4 regions of the Paenibacillus sp. FSL R7-0333 genome follow, and region 1 is predicted to be linked to each of the others. Evidence: predicted binding sites of a transcription regulator. Region 1 holds the regulator's gene; each other region holds the start of a gene.
The links. The regulator Rex, encoded in region 1, represses fermentation and respiration genes when NADH is low (regulators of the CRP and FNR family bind a similar motif). The targets are predictions, from matches to a motif close to TTGTGAAATATTTCACAA.
Positions count from the first base shown of each region.

Region 2: nirB (nitrite reductase large subunit NirB) is a predicted target of Rex. The motif match lies at 3,860-3,877, and genes of this name have one in related genera.
Region 3: MKY86_RS07315 (flavocytochrome c) is a predicted target of Rex. The motif match lies at 2,980-2,997, and genes of this name have one in related genera.
Region 4: adhE (bifunctional acetaldehyde-CoA/alcohol dehydrogenase) is a predicted target of Rex. The motif match lies at 2,076-2,093, and genes of this name have one in related genera.

Region 1 is NZ_JBBOBZ010000001.1:4,485,278-4,490,519, reverse strand. Features, by position in the region: gene dinG (ATP-dependent DNA helicase DinG) at 1-1,672, shown strand, start outside; gene MKY86_RS18945 (redox-sensing transcriptional repressor Rex) at 1,811-2,461, shown strand; gene MKY86_RS18940 (amidohydrolase) at 2,451-3,752, shown strand; gene MKY86_RS18935 (cell wall elongation regulator TseB-like domain-containing protein) at 3,782-4,303, shown strand; gene MKY86_RS18930 (aminoglycoside adenylyltransferase domain-containing protein) at 4,502-5,242, shown strand, end outside.
Region 2 is NZ_JBBOBZ010000001.1:4,786,385-4,791,626, forward strand. Features, by position in the region: gene MKY86_RS20385 (NAD(P)-dependent oxidoreductase) at 1-17, opposite strand, end outside; gene MKY86_RS20390 (formate/nitrite transporter family protein) at 119-937, opposite strand; gene nirD (nitrite reductase small subunit NirD) at 957-1,301, opposite strand; gene nirB (nitrite reductase large subunit NirB) at 1,329-3,755, opposite strand; gene MKY86_RS20405 (hypothetical protein) at 4,026-4,712, opposite strand; gene ric (iron-sulfur cluster repair di-iron protein) at 4,845-5,242, opposite strand, start outside.
Region 3 is NZ_JBBOBZ010000001.1:1,787,763-1,793,004, reverse strand. Features, by position in the region: gene MKY86_RS07320 (NAD(P)/FAD-dependent oxidoreductase) at 83-1,321, shown strand; gene MKY86_RS07315 (flavocytochrome c) at 1,405-2,964, opposite strand; gene MKY86_RS07310 (CPBP family glutamic-type intramembrane protease) at 3,202-4,014, shown strand; gene dcuS (DcuS/MalK family sensor histidine kinase) at 4,048-5,242, opposite strand, start outside.
Region 4 is NZ_JBBOBZ010000001.1:4,767,349-4,772,590, forward strand. Features, by position in the region: gene adhE (bifunctional acetaldehyde-CoA/alcohol dehydrogenase) at 1-2,000, opposite strand, end outside; gene MKY86_RS20320 (ABC transporter substrate-binding protein) at 2,536-4,005, opposite strand; gene MKY86_RS20325 (carbohydrate ABC transporter permease) at 4,138-5,010, opposite strand; gene MKY86_RS20330 (ABC transporter permease subunit) at 5,012-5,242, opposite strand, start outside.

The DNA.
Region 1 (5,242 bases):
CTTAAGCGGACGGGGCGGCGATTTCTGGGAGACGGTAGCCAGTGATACCGACTCCTGCCTGGGACGCGCATGTCCCTGGTTCCGCAAATGCTATTACCACCGGGCCAAGCATGAAGCCGGGATCTCCGATGTGGTGGTCACCAATCACTCCAAGCTGTTCGCAGATGTCAAAGCCGGGCATCAGCTTCTTCCGGCGTACGACCATCTTGTGATTGATGAAGCCCATCATCTGGAGGATATTGCCGGCAAGCATCTTGGCATGCAGATGAAATATTTCACATTCGCCCATACCCTCACCCGTCTCTATAAGGATAGCCGGAGCGGGCAGCTGCCTGCCCTCCGCCAGAGTCTGCAGTCTTCGGGCAGTGAGCAGGCCTCCGAATGGAGCGGCGTGATCGACCGGATCTATCCCGATCTGCTGACGGTGAAGGAGTCCTGGGATGCGCTCAGCGACCGGCTCTTCAGCCTGCTGCCCGAGCGCAGCGATGCCGGGGCCGGTGAAGCAGGCCAGCTGGTGGCACGCCTGCAGCCGGGCAAGAAGCCGAAGGATTGGGAGGAGCTGGCTGCCCTTGAGAATACACTGAACCTCAGTCTGAGCGATATCATCCGCAAGGGCGACAAAATGCTCAGTGAAATGCGTGACACGGACAGCCAATCCTCCTCAGACAGTCTTGTGACTGATATCGGTGGGTTATTCAAGGATCTGGCATCCATTAGAGAGCAGATCCGCTTCTTCATGAGTCTGAACGATGAGAACATCGTGTATTGGCTGGAGGGAAGCGGCAATTATAAGGGCAAGTCGCTGCAAATGTATGCTGTTCCCGTAGATGTCAGCACCCAGCTCAGGGAGCTGTTCTTCGATAAGAAGAAGAGCATTATCCTGACCTCGGCCACCTTATCCGTGGATAAATCCTTCCAGTTTATGATTGATAACCTGGGTCTTGGCGAAGCTGCAGAGCAGCGGCGTCTGATGACTGCACTGCTTCCGTCGCCATTCAAGTATCGTGAGCAGGCTCTCCTGGTCATTCCCCGGGACTTCCCGAGCGTCAAGGGGAGTATTGGGGATGCCCGCTTTGTGGACACCCTCGTGCACTCCCTTGCCGAGACAGCTGTAACAACACGGGGACGGATGCTGGTGCTGTTTACCTCCTACAAGATGCTGCGCCAGGTGTATGAACCGCTGAAGGAGGCACTTGCCTCACAGGATATCGCGGTACTCGGACAAGGTGTGGAAGGCGGCAGCCGGAGCAAGCTGATCCGCCGCTTCCAGGACAGCCCGGCTTCGGTCTTGCTGGGTACCAGCAGCTTCTGGGAAGGGGTGGATATCCCGGGAGAAGCATTGACCTGCCTGGCGATTGTCAGACTGCCGTTCCAGCCGCCAAATCACCCGCTGGCAGAAGCGAAGTCGGAGCTGCTTCAGGCACAGAAGAAGAATCCGTTCATGAAGCTGTCCGTGCCGCAGGCCGTCATCCGCTTCAAGCAGGGCTTCGGGCGGCTGGTCCGCACGGCGCAGGACCGGGGCATCGTAATTGTGTACGATACCAGAGTCATTGAATCGCATTATGGAAAGTACTTCCTGTACTCGCTCCCCGGTCCCAAGATGGAGCATATGCTCACCGAGCAGATGGTCCCGAGAATTGCCGAATGGCTGGATGACGGCGGGGTTTCCTAATTCTTCTGCTATTGCTATTATTAATAAGTCATGATTAACCTGAAGATCCGTTCCCGCCTGCCCTGCCACTCCGGCAGGCGGCGGGGCACGGTTGCTATAATTGTACGGGTCTAACACAACTTTTAAGGAGGAGAATACATGAAATCGGATAAAATATCGGAGGCCGTCGTGCGCAGGCTCCCAGTGTACCTGCGTTTCCTGAACGATCTCCAAAAACGTGAAATCTCCACAGTCTCTTCTCAGGAGCTGGGCCAGAAGCTTGACCTAAATCCCGCCCAGATCCGTAAGGATTTGGCTTATTTCGGCGATTTTGGCAGGAAAGGCATCGGCTATGATGTATCTTATCTGATTGAGAAGATCCGCCATATCCTGAAGCTTGACCAGCAAATTAATGTTGCACTGGTTGGAGCCGGTAACCTCGGTCATGCCTTGTCTAACTACAACGCTTACTTGAAGGATACGATGAAGATTACTGCCATCTTCGATGCCTACCCGCCGAAGGTGGGCCAGCAGATCAACTCGCTGGTTGTGCAGCCGATGGAGGAGCTAAGCAGTACAATCCGTTCGCAGGGCATCCGGATCGGGATTATTACCGTGCCCGACAGTGAAGCCCAGAACGTAGCTGATATTCTTGTGGATTCCGGTATCGAAGCGATTCTGAACTTCGCACCGGTTATTCTCAAGACGCCTGCCAATATCCGGATTCATGCCGCAGATTTCACCACAGATCTGCAGAGCTTGGCCTATTATTTGCATGATGGAAAGGATGAGGCTGAAGATGAGCAGTAAGATCACGATAATCAAGAATGGGCACTTCCTGGTTCCGGGCAGTGACAAGCCGGTACTGAGCGGGTACATGACCCTGGAGAATGATTTGATTACTTACATAGGTGAAGCTGAGCCGGTAGTGGAGGATGGCGCACAGGTCGTAGACGGCAGCCGTCTGCTGTTCATGCCTGGTCTGGTCAATACCCATGGTCATACTGCAATGTCACTGCTGCGCGGATACGGCGACGATATGGTGCTTCAGTCTTGGCTGCAGGAGAAGATGTGGCCGATGGAAGAGAAATTCACTGGTGATGATGTATATTGGGGAACCTCGTTGTCCGTGCTGGAGATGCTGAAGGGCGGCACAACCACCTTCCTCGATATGTATGATCATATGGACCGGGTAGCGGAAGTGACCGAGCAGTCTGGTATTCGTGCTGTGTTGATGCGCGGCGTAATTGGGCTGTGCCCGGAAGAGGTACAGCAAGCGAAGCTCGCTGAGGCGATTGCTTTTGCCCGTAACTGGCACGGCAAGGCTGACGGCAGAATTACGACCATGCTCTCACCGCACGCCCCGTACACCTGTCCTCCAGAGTTTTTCATGAAGTTTGTGCAGGCTGCCCATGATCTAGACCTGCCAATGCACACCCATATGTCCGAGACGCGCCATGAAGTGGAACAGAACGTGGCCGACTACGGCCTGCGTCCGGTCGCACATCTGGAGAAGCTCGGAATGTTCACCCGTCCTTCGCTCATTGCCCACGGGGTTCATCTGAACGATGAAGAGATCGGGATTCTGGCCCGCCATAACGTTGGCGTGTCGCATAACCCCGGCAGTAACCTGAAGCTGGCCAGCGGGGTTGCCCGTGTTCCTGAACTGCTGAGAGCCGGGATTAAGGTCTCCCTGGGTACAGACGGTGCGGCAAGCAACAACAATCTGGATATGTTCGAAGAGATGAGGCTGGCGGCTCTGATCCACAAGGGCGTAAGCGGTGATCCTACAGCGGTACCGGCTCCTGAGGCGCTTCTGATGGCTACGGAGTACGGGGCGCAGTCTATTTTCCTAAGCGGGGTAGGCCGGCTTGCAGCAGGAATGAAGGCCGACTTCATCGCACTTGATATTGACCAGCCTCATCTGCTGCCGCATACCGATCTGCTCTCCCATGCCGTATATTCGGCAAGTGCCAAGGATGTAGAGCATGTATGGGTGAACGGCCAGCAGGTTGTGAAGCATGGACAATGCCTGACACTTGATGAAGAAGCCATCCGCCGCAAAGCACAGGAGACGTTCGAGAGCCTGCTTAAACGGTAATTCAGGGGAACGGGAAAGGAAGCAGCGTGGTGAAGAAGAAGAGGAGAAAATGGATCTGGCTGGGGATTACCGTGGTGCTGCTCCTTCTGTTCGGACTAAGCCAGTTCTATGCCTACATTATGAAGGACCAGTGGAACGAGCGGAGTGAGGCCAAGGAGCTGGCCCGGGCGCGTGCCGGACTAACAGAGGTAACCAAGGCCCAGAAATCTGTCTGGAATGAGAATGAGATCTACTGGGTGCTGACCGGTAAAAATGAAGCTGGGACCGAGCTGATGGTGTGGGTCCGTTTCACCTTGGAGGGCAAGCCTGCCGGAGGCGACAACGACCTGTATGCTGAGGAACTGAGCAATGGCACCTCAGAAGAGAAAATGCGCGGAATCATAGCCGCTCAGCTGCCGGACATTACGATCGAACGGCTGCTGCCCGGTGTATACAACGGGGAATATGCCTGGCAGCTATTTTACAAAAAAGACGGGCGATTCTATTATAACTTTTACCGCTTCAAGGATGGCAGCGCCATCGGTGAGGGGTACAGTCTGCCGAACCGTTAAGCGGACGGCCAGGCTTGGATTATAGGAGAAGTGGGAGATACAGTGATACTGTGCTCCCGCTTTTTTTGGTGTATCCATAAGAGTAAAGAACAGGTTAGAGCCGTTCATGGGCTTGAGAGTATATACGGGTTGCAATACCATTCATGTATATTAGATCAGCCACAGGAGACGGAATTTTAGACAGGGGGAATTGATAATATGGAAATTTTGTCCTATTTGTATCAGGCGGTGGATCTGTTCAAGGAGGAGCTGGGGGAGAATCTGTCGGGAATTTACGTGCATGGCTCACTGGCGATGGGCTGTTTTCACCCCGATACCAGCGATATCGATCTGCTGATCGTCGTACATGACAAGCTGCCCGCAGAGGTCAGTCATAGACTTGCCAGGCGTATTGTAGGTTATCATGACAGTCTGCCGAATAAGCGCGGAATTGAACTATCCATCGTCCTTAAGACATACCTGCGAAATTTTGTGTATCCTACGCCTTTTGAATTTCACTTTTCGGAAGCACATTTAGAGCGGTACAGAACTGATGAGAATTATCTGTGCGGCGGCTTTGAGGATGCTGATCTGGCGGCGCATTTTGCAGTAGTCTACCATCGCGGGTTTATCTTGTACGGGGAGCCGATCCGCGAGGCCTTTGCGCCGGTAGACAACAGGTACTATCTGGATTCCATTATCAGGGATATCGATGATGCGCCGCAGAATATTAAGAAATCACCGGTGTATTACATACTGAATCTATGCAGGATACTCTATTATATGCAGGAAGGTCATGTTTCTTCCAAGAAGGAAGGCGGGGAGTGGGGGCTGCAGCAGTTGCCTGAAGTCTATCACGGCTTGCTTAGACAGTGTCTGAAGGAATATAGCGGTGCGGGGGACGCCGAAGGCTATGAGCCGGGCGAATTAACTGATTTTGCGGAATATATGATGGCTGAA
Region 2 (5,242 bases), 300 kb from region 1:
AGAATCAATATATTCATATGAAAATAACCTCCTGGTAAGAATTATCCCTATTATAGCAGGGATAGAGCGGCAAAAAAGCCCCGCAGCCATGTAGCATCTGCGGGGCTTGATATTGGATCTAGCTTGCTTTCTTAGTCTGAGGGGTAGCAGATACGTTACGCGGAGTCCGTACTGGCGAGATCAGCCAGTAGGCCATCCCTACGAAGACACCGCCGCCGATGATATTACCAAGTGTAACGGGAATCATATTATGCAGCCAGCCGGCGATGCTCACTGTCTCTGGATGATTCGGCAGCAGCACGGCTACGCTGAGCAGCGTCATGTTCGCTACACTGTGTTCATAGCCGCTCGCGATGAAGGCGAACAGACACCACCAGATCAGGACCAGCTTCGCCGCTTCACTCTTGGTGCGGGAGGACATCCACAGCGCCAGGCAGACCAGCCAATTACAGAGGATGCCGCGGAAGAACAGCTCCGAGAACGGTAGGCTCATCTTTTTGGCGGCGGCTGCGAAGATCAGATGCTCGGCAGGCGCTGCCTTGAAGAGGCCCGATCCCTGAATCAGCAGCGCCAACACCACAGCACCGGCCACATTGCCGAGGAATACCAGGACCCAGTTCTTCACCGTGTCCCAGATCGTAGTTCTCCCGGCAAGCGTGCTTACCGTGAAGAACATATTATTTCCCGTGAACAGCTCTGAACCTGCGAATACAACCAAGGTCAAGGCAATCCCGAAGGATGCCCCCATAATCAGCGGCTGGAACGGTGACTTAATCGCCGCCAGCGGTGCCCCCAGTGAGAAGATCAGAATAATTCCAATCCCCACATATGCTCCTGCCAGGAGGGCCGCCAAAAAATATTTGGGCAGACTCTCATTCATTTTGTCGCGCTTCCCTACGGCTGTCTCAACGATATTCTCTACGCTCTGCGTAAACATATCCGCACCTGCTCTTCCTTTAATTTAGGGTTGTTACTGCCGCAGGCAGAGTGACCTTAACAACTCCGCCCTCTACTGTAACCGGATAGACTTCTGCCTGCCCCCGGTCCGGTGCCTGAACCTCTCCGGTACGAAGGTCGATCTTCCAGTCATGCAGCGGATCATATAAATAATAGCCTGATACGATGCCTTCCGCGAGCGGACCGCCCTTCGGGTGGGGACTGTGGTTGCGGACCGCATAGACTGCGCCGTCCGATGTGCGGAATATGGCTAATTCCACCTCTCCTGCATGAACTACCCGGCCGATCTGCAGCATGAACTCTTCCACTGCGCCTATCGTATACTCCCGATTGCTTCGTTCCATTATGCTCTCTCTCCTTCTCCCTTTAGACTATACCTGTGTCTCTTCGAACAGCGCGGTGCGGGTGTTTTTATCATTAAGCATTTTCCGCCAAGGATCACTCACCTGGGCCAGGGCAAAGTCAATACGTGCCGCCAGCTCTTTACGGTTATCGTCATTGCCCATAACCACAGTCTGGATATGCTCAAGACCCATGCGCTCTACCCATTCGGAGGTTCTCTCCAGGTAATTGCCGGTCTCACGGTAGTACTGGATAACAGCGGAGCAGACCTCAACCAGCTCCTCGTCGGTCTTCACCTTGCAGAAGGCATCTGCGATGCGCGGCTTAATCCCGCCGTTCCCGCCGATGAACACTTCCCAGCCGCCGTCATTGCCGACAATCCCGATGTCCTTCGTGCAGGATTCTGCACAGTTGCGCGGGCAGCCGTTAACCGCCATTTTGAACTTGGCCGGCATATCCAGCCGTTCGTACTTGCGTTCCAGCATAGCGCCCATGCCCATGGAATCCTGTGTGCCGAAGCGGCAGAACTGCGAACCCACGCAAGTTTTTACCGTACGCAGCGACTTCGCATAACCATAGCCGGACGGCATATCCAGCTCCTCCCACACCTTAGGTACATCTTCTTTTTTGACACCGATCAGGTCCAGGCGTTGTCCGCCCGTTACCTTCACAACCTTCACATCATACTTCAGGGACACATCGGCAATCCGCTTCAAATCTTCAGGAGTGGTCACCCCGCCATACATCCGCGGTATAACTGTATAGGTTCCGTCCTTCTGAATATTGGCGCTCATCCGTTCATTGACGAACCGTGACTCCTTCTCATCCTCGTGTGTGTCAGGGTAGATCATACCCAGATAATAGTTCACTGCAGGACGGCATTTCGAACAGCCTTCTGCCTGCTTCCAGTCCAGGACATGCATGACTTCCTTGGTGGTCCGGAGGCCTTTAGCCGTAATCTCGGCTACGATCTCATCCCGGCTAAGCGAGGTGCAGCTGCAGATTCCCTGCTTGGCGCTCTGCTGGAAGCTGTCTCCGAGAACGAATTGCAGAATCTGCTCTACCACCGGCTTACAGCCGCCGCAGGAGCGGGTTGCCCCCGTGCAGGCTTTGATCTCATCCACCGTAGTGAAGCCGTTCTCCGTAACAGCATCCACAATCGCTTTTTTGGTTACGCCGTTGCAGCCGCAGACGATTTCTTCATCAGCCATCGCTTCAACGGACATGCCCTTCTTGGCACCGCCTCCGCCGCAGCAGCTCGTGCCCATAACTTCATCATAGATTTCATTGGTCATCTCTGTGCTGTTTTTCACAAGCTTCTGCAGGTTGGCAGATTCCGTTACATCACCGAACAGAACAGCACCGACAATCACATTATCCTTAAGCAAAATCTTCTTGTAGGTTCGCTTCCATTCATCCTTGGCAGAAATGACGGTATGCTCCGGTGTTTCGGTGAATTCACCAGCGGAGAATACATCTACCCCGGAAATTTTGAGCTTGGTTGCTACAACTGAACCTTCATAGCCTGGAGTCTGACTACCTGACAGATGCTTGGCGAGAACCATGCCCTGCTCGAATAACGGTGCGACGAGTCCGTAGCAGGTTCCCCGGTGCTCTGTACATTCGCCGACAGAATACACATCAGCCATAGAAGTCTGCATATAATCGTCAACTACAATCCCGCGGTTAACGGTGATTCCGCTGTCCTTCGCAAGCTGGACATTCGGCTTGATTCCAACAGCCATCACTACAAACTCTGCGGGCAGCTCACTGCCGTCACTGAAGCGCAGTCCGGTCACCCGTTCTTCGCCGGTCAGTTCTACCGTCTGCTTGCCCATGGCGAATTTCACACCTTGACGCGTAAGCTCTGCCTGTAGCATGGAAGAAGCGGTACGGTCCAGCTGACGCTCCATCAGATCCTCCAGCAGATGCACAACGGTAACATCCATGCCCAGATTGACCAGGCCCTTCGCCGCTTCCAGACCCAGCAGTCCTCCGCCGATCACAGCCGCCGTGCGGTACTGCTTCGCCGCTGCCAGCATCGCATCGCAGTCCGCGATATCTCGGAACCCGACTACCCCATCCTTAGTGCTGCCGGGTACGGGGAGAATGAAAGAATTCGAGCCTGTGGCAATAATTGCTTTATCGTAAGGAACCGCCAGTCCATTATCGGTCAATATGAGTTTGTTCTGTTCATCAATCCGGGTAACCGTCGTGCCGGTATGCAGTGTAATATGATTATCTTCATACCACCCGAGATCGTTGAGAATGATGTCTTCAATTGTTTTGCTGCCTTCAAGTACATAGGACAACATAATCCGGTTATAGTTGGGATGCGGCTCACTGCCGAAGACAGTAATATCATAAGCGCCGCCCAGCTTCAGAATCTGCTCAATCGTGCCTACTCCCGCCATGCCATTCCCAATCAGCACTAACTTTTCTCTTTCCGCTGCCACTGGTAGACCCTCCTTCAGAAACTCTGATTTCTTCAATAACTTTACCTGATAGAGAAATTATACTGTCCCCAATTCCATGACAAGTGTGACCACAGTCACATGGTATGTGAATTTTTTCACACAAGTGGAGATGACTTCTCGCGTTCTTTCATAGGACAACTTATGGCGTGAAGCACAGAGATATTTTATTCAAAAAAAACGGATACCCATGCAGTTTCGCACAGATATCCATTCATTCGATACACGATCTCACTCCTATACTTCATTCACTTATTTCAGTACCAGAGAGATCTCCAGCTTGTCCTGCGGACTGAGCTTCATGTCCACTCCATTACCGAGCAGACCTTTATCGTTGACCTTCAGTCTCCATTCCTCGCTGCTGAGCGGGGTATAATCCATCACAGTAAGCACCGTCCGGTTATCCTCGGCAAGCCGAACCATACCGCTGTTCTTCAGCAGTCCCTTGACGGACATATCCTGCATAAAAGAAAGCACATGCGAATGTGTCAGCTCCGGCTGCTCGCTCCCCCCGTTCACAGTGATGATGACAGGCTGAAACATCTTTCCGGTTCCGGCAGGCCCTGCTGACATCGTAATGGCTGAACCCGGTTCAAGGGTTGTATTCAGCTCTTGAACCTTCTTGCCGTTCACCTGAATCTCCCAGTTCATGTCCTCACCCAGGGAGACCTTATTCACCTCAAGAATACTAGTTCCATCCGCTGAAAATGTAACAACGCCGCTCTTTCTGAACAGCTCTATTATTGAATTCCCAGCCACGTAAGCTTCGTTAAGCAATCTGGCCGAGCTTCCGGCCATTTCACTGTCACCCACCTTGACTGAAAAGGTTAATCCCTGGCCTCCGTTACTGCTGCCGCCATTCTCTGATCCCAAGCCACAACCGCTTGCCGCGGCCAGCAAGAGAAGGCACAGCATGAAGCGCATCCATTTCGTGGACATCCCACGGCACCGCCTTCATATGTATTTTCCCGGACTCTTTAAGGATAACGCATAGAGGAAGGGTTCTCAAATCATTTCTGCCGGAAGAAAAAGTAAAAAGTCCCAGAAGGGACTTATCCAATGCAGCAGGTCCTATTGATAACGCAGGAACAGAATATTGTTCTCCAGATGCACATGCTCGAAGGTCATGCCTTCCAGCTCTTCAAGCCGGGCATACGTCAGGCGATAAGTCGTGCAGGCATGTGCGGGCGGTGTGTAGTTATTAGTAACTCTGCGCAGCTCGCGTAGAATCTCTCCGGCCCCGTCATGCTCAGCTTCCAAATTATGCAGCAGTCCGCGCAGCTCCGCAAGTCCTTCTTCGGTTGGGTTCTGGGTGTAGGCCAGCATCTTAGGGAATTCACTCTCTTCTTCCTTCGCCGTATGCTGCAGCAGCTCTTCACGCAGCATATTGAACAGGCGGTGCATTTCTCCCAGGTGCGGTGAATCCTCACCGTGAACGCGGAACACCTTGGTTACATTTTGGCTGATTA
Region 3 (5,242 bases), 2.7 Mb from region 1:
AATCCTTAAGGTCTTGACGCATGAGACTCTTCAATAGTGCAAATAATACTACTCTGAATGACATAAAGGAGCGAACAGATCTATGAAACTCGTCAGCGGGCAACTGCCCTGGGAACACACACTGCCTGAGCCTCCGGTATATCCGGTGCTTGAGGAAGATATAACCTGCGACTGTCTCATTGTAGGCGGCGGGATGGGCGGAGCGATGATGTCTTACCGCATGTCCCTCAGTGGAGCAGATACCGTTCTTATCGATAAAAGAACGATCGGTACCGGAAGCTCCCACGCCAATACGGGACTGCTGCAGATCGCCAACGACAAGTCGCTGACAGCTTGCATGAATACTTTCGGGGAAGAGAATGGCGTGTTGTTCTACAAGCTGTGCCAGCAGGCCATGCGTGCGATTCTTGACCTGCCCGGCAAGCTGGACATCGATCCGCAGATTATTGAGCGCAGCAGTCTGCTGTATGCCAGTACGCCGGAAGATGTTGCTATGCTGAAGCTGGAGAATGAGAATCTGGTGAAGCACGGCTTCGATTCGGATTTCTGGGAGGAGGAGAATATCCGTGCCCATTACGCCTTCTCCAAACCAGGTGCGCTGTATGCTAAAGGAGATGCGGAGACTAATCCGCTGCGCACCGTACACAGCCTGATTCATAAAGCGCACTCCGGCGGAGTCCGGGTCTATGAGCAGACCGAAGCCCTTCATTATGATTACAATGCCGACGGAGTCATCTGTCATACTGCAAACGGCCGGATCTTCGCCAAGAAGGTGGTGTTTGCTATGGGGTATGAGACCCAGGAGATGAAGAAGGACCGGGGGGCAGAGCTGATCAACACCTATGCTATTATGACCGAGCCTCTGCCGCATCTTCCAAAATGGCATGAGCAGAGCCTGCTCTGGGAAACGGCCCGGCCTTATCTGTATTTCCGGACTACTCCTGAAGGCCGGATTATCGCCGGCGGCAAGGATGAGCAGCTTACCAGCGTGGAGCGGCGTGAGGTAAGGGTCCTCTCCCAGTGTGAGCGTCTGGTCGAGGAGCTTACGGCCCTGTTTCCGGAACTTCAAGGAATCAAGGCCGAATATTCCTGGGGAGCGGTCTTCGGCTCCACCCGTGACGGACTGCCTTATATGGGGCCGCACCCGGAATTCCCGCATTGCTACTTCATTGAAGGCTATGGCGGAAACGGCACGGTCTACAGCATGATTGCCGCCGAGCTGCTTGCCGATACGCTGGCCGGCAAGAGCCGTCCGGAGCTGGAGCTGTTCTCGCTGACCCGGTCGGCCAAGCCTGCGCCTTCCCCGGCGATACAGCCTTAGAGCTGCAACACAGAAAGGGATGCCCGCATAGCCTGATGGCTGCGGAGCATCCCTTTTACATGAGAACAATATAGAATAATAGCTTATTGCGCTTTTACAAATTCAGCCGACTTAATCCCTGCCTGACGTCCGAAGATAATAATCTCGGCTACTGAGTTCCCGCCAATGCGGTTCTCGCCGTGCAGCCCGCCGACCACTTCTCCTGCCGCGAACAGGCCCGTAATCGCCTTGCCGTCTTTGTTCAAGACCTCAGTGTTGGTGTTGATCACCACTCCACCCATCGTATAGTGAATACCAGGGCCGATCTGGATGGCATAATACGGAGCACTGGACAGATCATTATCCATACCGGTAGCTCTGCCGAACTCGGCATCCGACTTACTTTTCACCGCACCGTTCCAAGTATCCACGGTGGTCTTAAGTGCAGCAGCCGGAACCTTCATCTGATCCGCCAGTGCCTCGATGGTATCTGCGGTCTTGACTACACCCATCTTGATGTATTGATCTACCGCCTTGACACGGGATTTCACTCCGGCGTCGAACACGAGATAAGCGGATTTCTCAGGAAGTGTATTAATGGAAGCCGTCACCTTGTCACGGGTATCCATCTCATTGCCGAAGCGCTTGCCCTCAGCAGATACAAGAATAGCCCCTTCTCCCCGGACCGCTTCACCGATCAGGTAGGATTTCTCCTGCTGTACAGTCGGGTGAACCTGAATCTGATCCAGGTCCACGGTAGTTCCGCCGACCTTCTCAATCATGGCAATGCCGTCGCCGGTGCTGCCAATCTGGTTGGTCGTTACCAGTCCTTGCAGATCCGGGCGAACCTTGGCAATCAGTTCCTTGTTGGCACCGAAGCCCCCGGTGGTTACGATAACTGCTGCTGCGCTGATCGTTTTGTCATCAGCCTGGTTGAACAGCACCTTCACGCCGTTCACCTTACCGTCCTGTACCGTAAGCTCCTTCACATCCGCATTGACGAACAGCGGAATTCCCTGCTCCTGAACATTGCGGACAAGTCCTGCTACAAGATATTGTCCCACTGCCGAGCCGTCCTCCGGACGATGGGTACGCTTCTCCTTCATACCGCCGGTAATTGTAATATTGTTCAGGCGGATTCCGATGGAATCGAGCCAGTCAATGGCACCTGCGGATTGATCCACGAAGAAGTGCAGCAGCTCCTTATTGTTCGTATCATGTCCGCCCTTAAGGGTCTCTTCATAAAACAGTTCGTTGCTGTCTTCGATGCCCTGCTCCTTCTGGAACTTGGTCTGCGAAGCATTCATCCCTGAGGAGGATTTGGTTGTATTGCCGCCGGCTACCGGCATTTTCTCTAAGATAACCGGGTTCATGCCGGCCGCTTTGGCTTCCAGCGCAGCAGACATTCCCGCACCGCCTGCGCCGACGATAACGATATCATATTTATCTTTTAATTGATCGTACGGAGTATAGCTCGCTTCGGATGCTCCCGACACGGCTTCTGCTGTCTCTTTAGGTGCAGCCGTTGCTGCAGGCTCTGTGGTCGCGCTGTTTGTTCCCTTGCTCTCATTCTTGCTGCTGCCCGCATTGTTGTTTCCGCAGCCTGCAATAACAAGCATCACGGAGAGAATGAGGATAAGCGCCGCTGTTAATCTCTTATTCATGTGAGTTGTGCCCCCTTGTGCATATTTTCACAATTATCATAGCGTCAAAGAAGCGGTTTGTGGAACCTTCCGTAAATTATTAAAGAGTTTTGTAACTAAAGTAACCAAATTAACTAAATAGCTGTACGGATGGCTGACTGCGTAAGAGTGAGAGAATTAACTTCGCTCCGGTCAGATTTATGATAGGCTTTCCCGGTCTGCATACATAACTGAAGTATCCGGAAGGAGAAGGAAGTATTGAATACCGAAAGTAACCTTAGAACGGTATGGATTATGTTTAGTGTATTTGTATTGCTGTTTCTGTTGAATTTCGGCATTCACAGCAACAATCCCGCCCCGACAGCCAGAATGTGGCTTCTGCTGGGTGTATGGGTATTCTTCATCAGCGTGCTGCTGCTTGTAAAACACAAGCTGCCGTCAACGCGGCAGATTCTGCTCTCTGTCCTGCTAGCCGCTGCTGTAGCAGCAGCCTATATCAATCTGTCTCTCTTCTCTATGATTGAGGTAAGCCTGCTCACGTTAATGGCATCGTTGGCTGTATTAAGCACCTTCAACCAGTATAGCGAAGGGAAGCTTCGTTTCCTCAACATAACCAGCGCCTCAACAATCTTCATGAGCCTATTCGTGGGAGCCGCCGCTGGAATTCTGCTCGGAATCATCAATCTAATGCTGAGCGGACAAAGCCTCGATGGATTCAGCCTGAAGCTAATCTATTTCAGAGTGGCGCTCAGTCCGGCCATTTATGAAGAACTAGCCTTACGTACCTTGTTCTATGCCATGTGCCTGTCCCTGACGCACGGCAGAGCTGATACCAGAGCCCAAAAATTCACAGTCTGGTTCATGATGATCGTTCCGCATGTGCTGGTCCACACGCCGGACAGCTTCATTCAGGGTGGAATCATCTCCGGCATCATCAGCACTCTCATGTATATCCTACTGTTCGGCCTGCCCTTTGCAATACTGCAACGCAAGCGCGATCTGACCTCTGCCATGCTGGCACATGGTACAGTAGATATAATGCGGTTCTGTTTCCTGGGTCTTCCGCTCTAGTAGAGGGGGTGCTTCGGTAGGGTACGGCACAGTTCACACACCCTCCTCCTCCTTCACCTCATAAGGCACATCCACGATAAAATGTGCTCCCGGCCCGCAGCCGGCGGCAAGCTCAAGATGACCCTTGAGTTTGTCTACACTTTTCTTCACCAGATATAGGCCGATTCCCCGCTGTTCACCCTTGGAGGAGTAGCCCTGAACGAAGATCTTCTCCTTCAGGCCTGCCGGAATTCCCGGACCGTTATCGCTAACCTCGCATAGCAGCCGCCCTTCTTCATATTGAAAAGCAAGCTCCACGCGCTTCACGGGTTGCTCGCGGAGCTCCCCCAGCGCCTCCAGAGCATTATCCAGCAGATTGCCGGCAATCGTAATCAGCTCATGAATCACCTGCGGATCGGCAGGCTCCGGCAGATAGCTGTCTCCGGTCAGCAGCAGCTCGATTCCCGCTTCGCGTGCCCGGCTCAGCTTCCCCAGCAGAAATCCCGCCATCACCGGGTCCTTGATCTGTCTCGTGATCGACCCGATCTCCTTCTGGTAATTGCTTACCGTTCCCAGAATATATTGCTGCAGCTCATCATACAGGCCCATATGGGTCATACCCATAATGACATGCAGCTTGTTCATGAACTCATGGGCACCGGAGCGCAGCGCTTCTGCATAGACCGAGACTCCCGACAGCTTCTCCGCCAGCACAGCCAGCTCGGTTTCATCCCGGAAGGTAGCAATCGCGCCAACGATGTTCCCGTTCACCCGGACTGGCAGGCTGTTCACCAAAAGAGAGCTGTCTCCCAGCTCCAGCTCCCGGTCCTGTATCCCCTCTCCCTCAGCCAATACCTGCTCAAGACCCAGCTCCGGCCAATACTCGGCAATCTGCCGGTTCATGGCGCTCCCGCCAATCCCCGCTGCCCTCAGAAGCCGCTGCGCCTCCATATTAAGGATGGTGATCCGCGCCTCCTGATCTACGGCAATAATTCCCTCGCGCGTGGATTCCAGCATCGCACTGCGTTCCTGGAGCAGCTTGGAGATGTCCTCCGGCTCCATCCCGAACACCATCCGCTTAATCCGGGCTGCCAGGATGAATGCTCCTCCCGCTCCAAGCAAAGCTCCCGAGACCAGAATCGCAATAATCGTCCACTCATTCATCAGGACCAGCCGCTCGACCCGCTCCAGGGACAGACCGGCAATGACCACTCCCACCTGATGCCCCCGGTTGTTATAGACCGGCACG
Region 4 (5,242 bases), 280 kb from region 1:
TGTGTCAATACGTCCATGCCTGTATCGGCAACTGCAGTCTTAGGCAAGCTGTAGACAAACTCAGGGTCAATAATTGCTACGTCTGGAGTCAGCTCATAGTCAGCGAGCGGATACTTGGTATTATTGCCTGTTGTCTTGTCTGTGATAACTGCGAACGATGTTACTTCAGAACCGGTACCCGAAGTGGTTGGAATGGCAACGAATTTCGCTTTGTTGCCGAGCTTAGGGAATTTGTATACCCGTTTGCGGATATCCATGAACTTCTGTTTCAGGCCGTTGAAGTCTGCATCCGGATGTTCGTAGAACAGCCACATGCCCTTGGCAGCATCCATTGGGGAACCACCGCCGAGTGCGATGATGCAGTCCGGCTGGAATCTGTTCATCATAGCTGTACCTTTTTCTACAGTAGTAGTCGATGGATCCGGTTCAACTTCCGAGAACACTTCGATCGCTACAGGAGTCTGGCGCTGACGCAGATAGTGCTCAACTCTTTCAACATACCCCAGTTTAACCATTACTGGGTCAGTGATGATAGCAACGCGTGTGATATCAGGCATTTTGGCCAGGTACTGAGTGGCTCCCTTTTCGAAGTAAATCTTGTCAGGTACTTTAAACCATTGCATATTCACGGTACGACGATTCACCCTTTTCACGTTGATCAGATTGATTGCAGTGACGTTCTGCGATACCGAGTTGCGTCCGTAAGATCCGCAGCCCAGTGTCAATGAAGGGATATTAGTGTTATAAATGTCGCCGATTGCGCCGTGAGTCGATGGCGAGTTGACGAGAATACGTCCGGTCTGCAGACGGTTGGAGAACTTCATGATTACTTCTTCGTTGTTGGAATGGATAGCCGAGCTATGGCCCATGCCGCCAAATTCAACGATTTGAGCTGCGCGCTCGATACCCTGGTCAGCATTCTTCACTTTGTAGCAAGCCAGAACCGGGCTCAGCTTCTCAGCGGACAATGGATATTTAGTACCTACACCTTCAAGCTCAGCTACCAGGATCTTCGTTCCGGCAGGAACCTGAATGCCGCACATTTCAGCGATCTTCACAGCGGATTGGCCAACGATAGCCGGGTTAACTGCACATTTCTCTACGTTCATTGCGCCGCTGGTCAGCTTAGCTGCTTCTTCTTTGTTCACAAAGTAACAGCCGTTTGCAATCATTTTCTTTTTCACTTGATCGAAGATGGCTTCTTCAATGATAACTGCCTGTTCGGAAGCACAGATCATACCATTATCAAAAGTCTTCGACAGGATAAGGTCTGTTACAGCCTGATCAATATCAGCACTCTTCTCAATGAAGGCAGGCACGTTACCAGGGCCTACGCCGAGTGCCGGTTTGCCGCAGCTGTAAGCTGCCTTGACCATTGCCGATCCGCCGGTTGCCAGAATCAGTGCAACGTCCGGATTGTTCATCAGTGCGTTTGTTTTGTCCATCGTAGGAAGCTCAATCCATTGGATGAAGTTCTCAGGTGCGCCTGCTGCTACGCCTGCATCATGCAGAATTTTGGCTGCTGCCGCACTGCACTCTTGCGCTGACGGGTGGAAACCGAATATAATAGGGTTACGTGTCTTAGCGGAAATCAAAGCTTTAAACATCGTGGTGGATGTTGGATTGGTTACCGGTGTGATACCCATAATGATTCCGACTGGTTCAGCAATCTTCTGGAAGCTGTCATAAGCGTTATCCTCAATAACGCCTACAGTCTTGTCGTACTTAATACCGTGCCAGATATATTCAGTGGAGAAGATGTTCTTTGTAATTTTGTCTTCGTATACTCCGCGTCCTGTTTCTTCAACAGCCAGTTTTGCCAGGTACATATGCTTGTCGAGTCCGGCCAGCGCCATTGCATGAACGATTGTGTTTGTCTGCTCTTGATCCAGGCCCATGAACGCTTCGTGGGCTTTCTTTGCTTTATCCACCAAAACCTGAATATACTCTTCAGCGGTGGTTTGTTTCACTTGGGCGGCGACTTCGTTTTTAACTGCCATCTCCCTCGTCCTCCTGTCAATTTTTAGGTTGTTTCTTTCTATACATTTATCTTAGCACATCCTTTTCACCTTGTATAGTGAAATCTTTCACAAAGTTTAAAGTTTTTTTTGAGTTGTTTTCAAAGCGCTTTCATTCGATCATATACTAGCGTTTCTTCCATATTATATGTAATATTTAATTGATATTTGTCTATTCTGCGAACGAAATACGATAGTCTGCAGCGTTGATGGCCCATCATGCCTCGAAATTCCGGTTGGGCTTCGGGAATTTTGCTCATGAATGCCAAGCCTCCACTTCGGTTCATCCGTCGCTTTTCTACAGACTCACTCTGACGGTGAATATAAATATAAATTTCTGCCAAGTGGAAACGGCTTTGCCGTCCTTTTAAAGGACGGTACCGTTTCAGCGAGAAATAGAAGGATAAGTTATCGTGTGCAACCTATAAATTCTTATATTTTCATAAAAAAAGAGACAGCATCTCTGCTGCCCCCCTTATTCATCTCTTCCCCTAAGTCTAGAAAGAGACATCCCAGGCTACTCTACCTTAATGGTATCGAAAAATTTCTTCTGTACGGTTGCGGCTGCTGCATCAAGCTGGGCCTTGGAGTCCGTGCCTTCCTTGGCGAACAGCTCCTGAATGACATTGGACATGGTTGCATAGTAGTCCTGGGTATTGTACTGCGCCTCAGGCTTGCCGTCGAGCAGAGCCATAATATCTGTATTGTATTGATATACAATATCAGAGTATTTGTCATACACTGCTTTGGTCTTCTTGCCGAACTCGGAATCAGCGGCATAGTAATCAAGAAGCGGCGGAATGAAGTATTTGCCGTCCGCCTTGCGCTGCTGCAGAATGGCATCGAGCGCTTCCAGGCCTTTATCCGAGAAATAGTCGAAGGTAATATAACGGAAGGCCATCTCCTGCTCATCCTTGCTGGCGTTAGGGTTGATGACCAGATAGTCGCCGCCGAGAACACCGGTATGCTTGCCGCCTTTCTCAGCCGCAGGCATTGGATAGGTCAGCACATCCTCAGGCTTGAACCCGCCCTGATTAAGCGCCTGTTCAATGACACCGTCAGATCCGGCCATCACCATCGCGGTACGGCCCTGCTGGAAGGCACCTACCGCATCGCCCCAGCCGAGCGCCCAATCCTGGGGAACCGCTTTGGCTTCCCATCTCAGCTTTTTATAGAAGTCCAGCGCTTTAACACCAGCTTCGGAATTGAAGGTGGCCACCACCTTGGCGCCCTCAATCTTCTGAATCTCTCCGCCTGCTTCGAACAGGAAGTTGGTCCAGTTCCAGCCGGCTTCGTTGCCTTTGCCCATCGGGGCAATCCCGGAGATACCTTTCTTGGGATCGGCCACTCCTTTGGCTGTGTTCAGCATGTCGTCCCAGGTCCAATCCATTGGAGGTACGGCTACACCTTTGTCATCCAGCATCTTCTTGTTGATCATTGTTGTAGTGACGTAACCCTTCTGGGTAACCCCATACACCTTGCCGTCAATGATGAACTGGTTCTGCAGCACAGGATTGATCTGATCCTTGAACTCATAGTTGTTCCACAGATCGGTGATGTCGGCAACCCAGCCCTTCTCTATCAGGAATTTGGCTTCGGTGGCATACGTGTTGAAGAAGGTTGGCGCTTCGTTCGCAGCCATCTTCACTCCGATCTCGCTTACATTATACTGCCAGTCGTCCTTGACGATCTCCACGTTCGGATAGACTTCCTGGAACCGCTTGATTTTGTCATCCTCCTGCGCTCTCACCTCGGTCAGGTCCGGCGTAGGATAGTGGATTTTGATTGTTACCTTTCTCTGGGTGATATCGTCAGCCGGTGCTGCAGACGGAATGGCTGACTCTTCCGCCGCCTGGGTCGCTGCTGGTGCTGGTGTCGCTTCTCCCCCGTCAGCCGCCGGCTTGTTGCCGTTATTATTGCCGCCGCAAGCGGACAATAAGGTCCCCGTGACCAGGAGACAGGCGAATACGCTGGAAACTTTACGCATGGTAACTCCCCTTTTCCATATCATAATGAGCTTACAAATTCATCTTAAAAGAGAAACCGTTTACAAACGAGGTGTATTTATATTCCCTTCATGTGCAGGAGTACGATCTCTACCGGAGCTCATCCTTCCTGCTCAGCCTTTGACCGCAGACAATGAAACTCCGCGCATTATGAACTTCTGGAAGACCAGGAATACCAGGATCGGCGGCAGAGAGACAATGAACAGAATTGCGAATTTGATGTTCGTATTCAGCGCTTTTACATTGATAACGTACTTATAGATAGCGGTAGCGAGCGTATACTTCTCCTCACTGTGCATGACCAGCGACGGCCAGAACCAGTCATTCCAGGCTGTGGAGAAGATGAAGATCGCCAGTGTTGCAAAAATCGGAACCGACAGCGGCACCGCAATGGTGAAGAAGCTTCTCGGCTCCGAGGCCCCGTCCATCCGCGCGGCTTCCAGAATCTCGGGATGAATCCCGTCGAAGAAATTCTTAAGCAGCAGGAAGAAGAACGTGTTCGCGCCTGCCGGCAGCCAGAAGGCCGCATATTGATTGAGCAGGCCAAGCTCCTTCAGATTGACAAAGTTCGGAATCATATAGCTCGTGGCCGGAATGAACAGCGTCATCAGGAAGAAGAAATAGAAGACCTTGCGGTACGGCACATTCATCCGTGAGATACTGAAGGACGCGAGTCCCAGTACAATTAAGGTAGCGACCATATTTCCTGCAAAAATATAAAGGGTGTTCCGCAGAAACATAGCCAGATCGATATAATCCAGCGCATCCTTCAGATTGCCGAAATGCCATTCCTGCGGAAAAAAATGCGGTGGAAAGGAATTGACCTCGACATTCGACTTCAGCCCGTTGAACATCGTCATGAGGATGGGGTACAGCATGCTGAATATCATCAGGACAATGAACAGCACCATAATTCCGTAGACCACCCTGTTGCTGGTCTTTTTCAGGTCATGCTCCGAGAGAATACCTCTGTCTGCGCTCTTCATGCTAGTTGTCCTCCTTGTTAAGCTTGAACTGAAGAATGCCCAAACCGCCCAGAACAACAAACATCAGCATCCCCAGCGCAGTCGCCGTACCATAATCCAGTCTGGTAAAAGCATACTTCACAATAAGCAGCGCATACGTCAGGGTAGCATTGTTCGGCCCCCCGTCCAGCAAGGCCAGCTGTGACTGGTAGCCCTGAGAGGTGGCAATCACCTGAAGAATCAGCATCAGCAG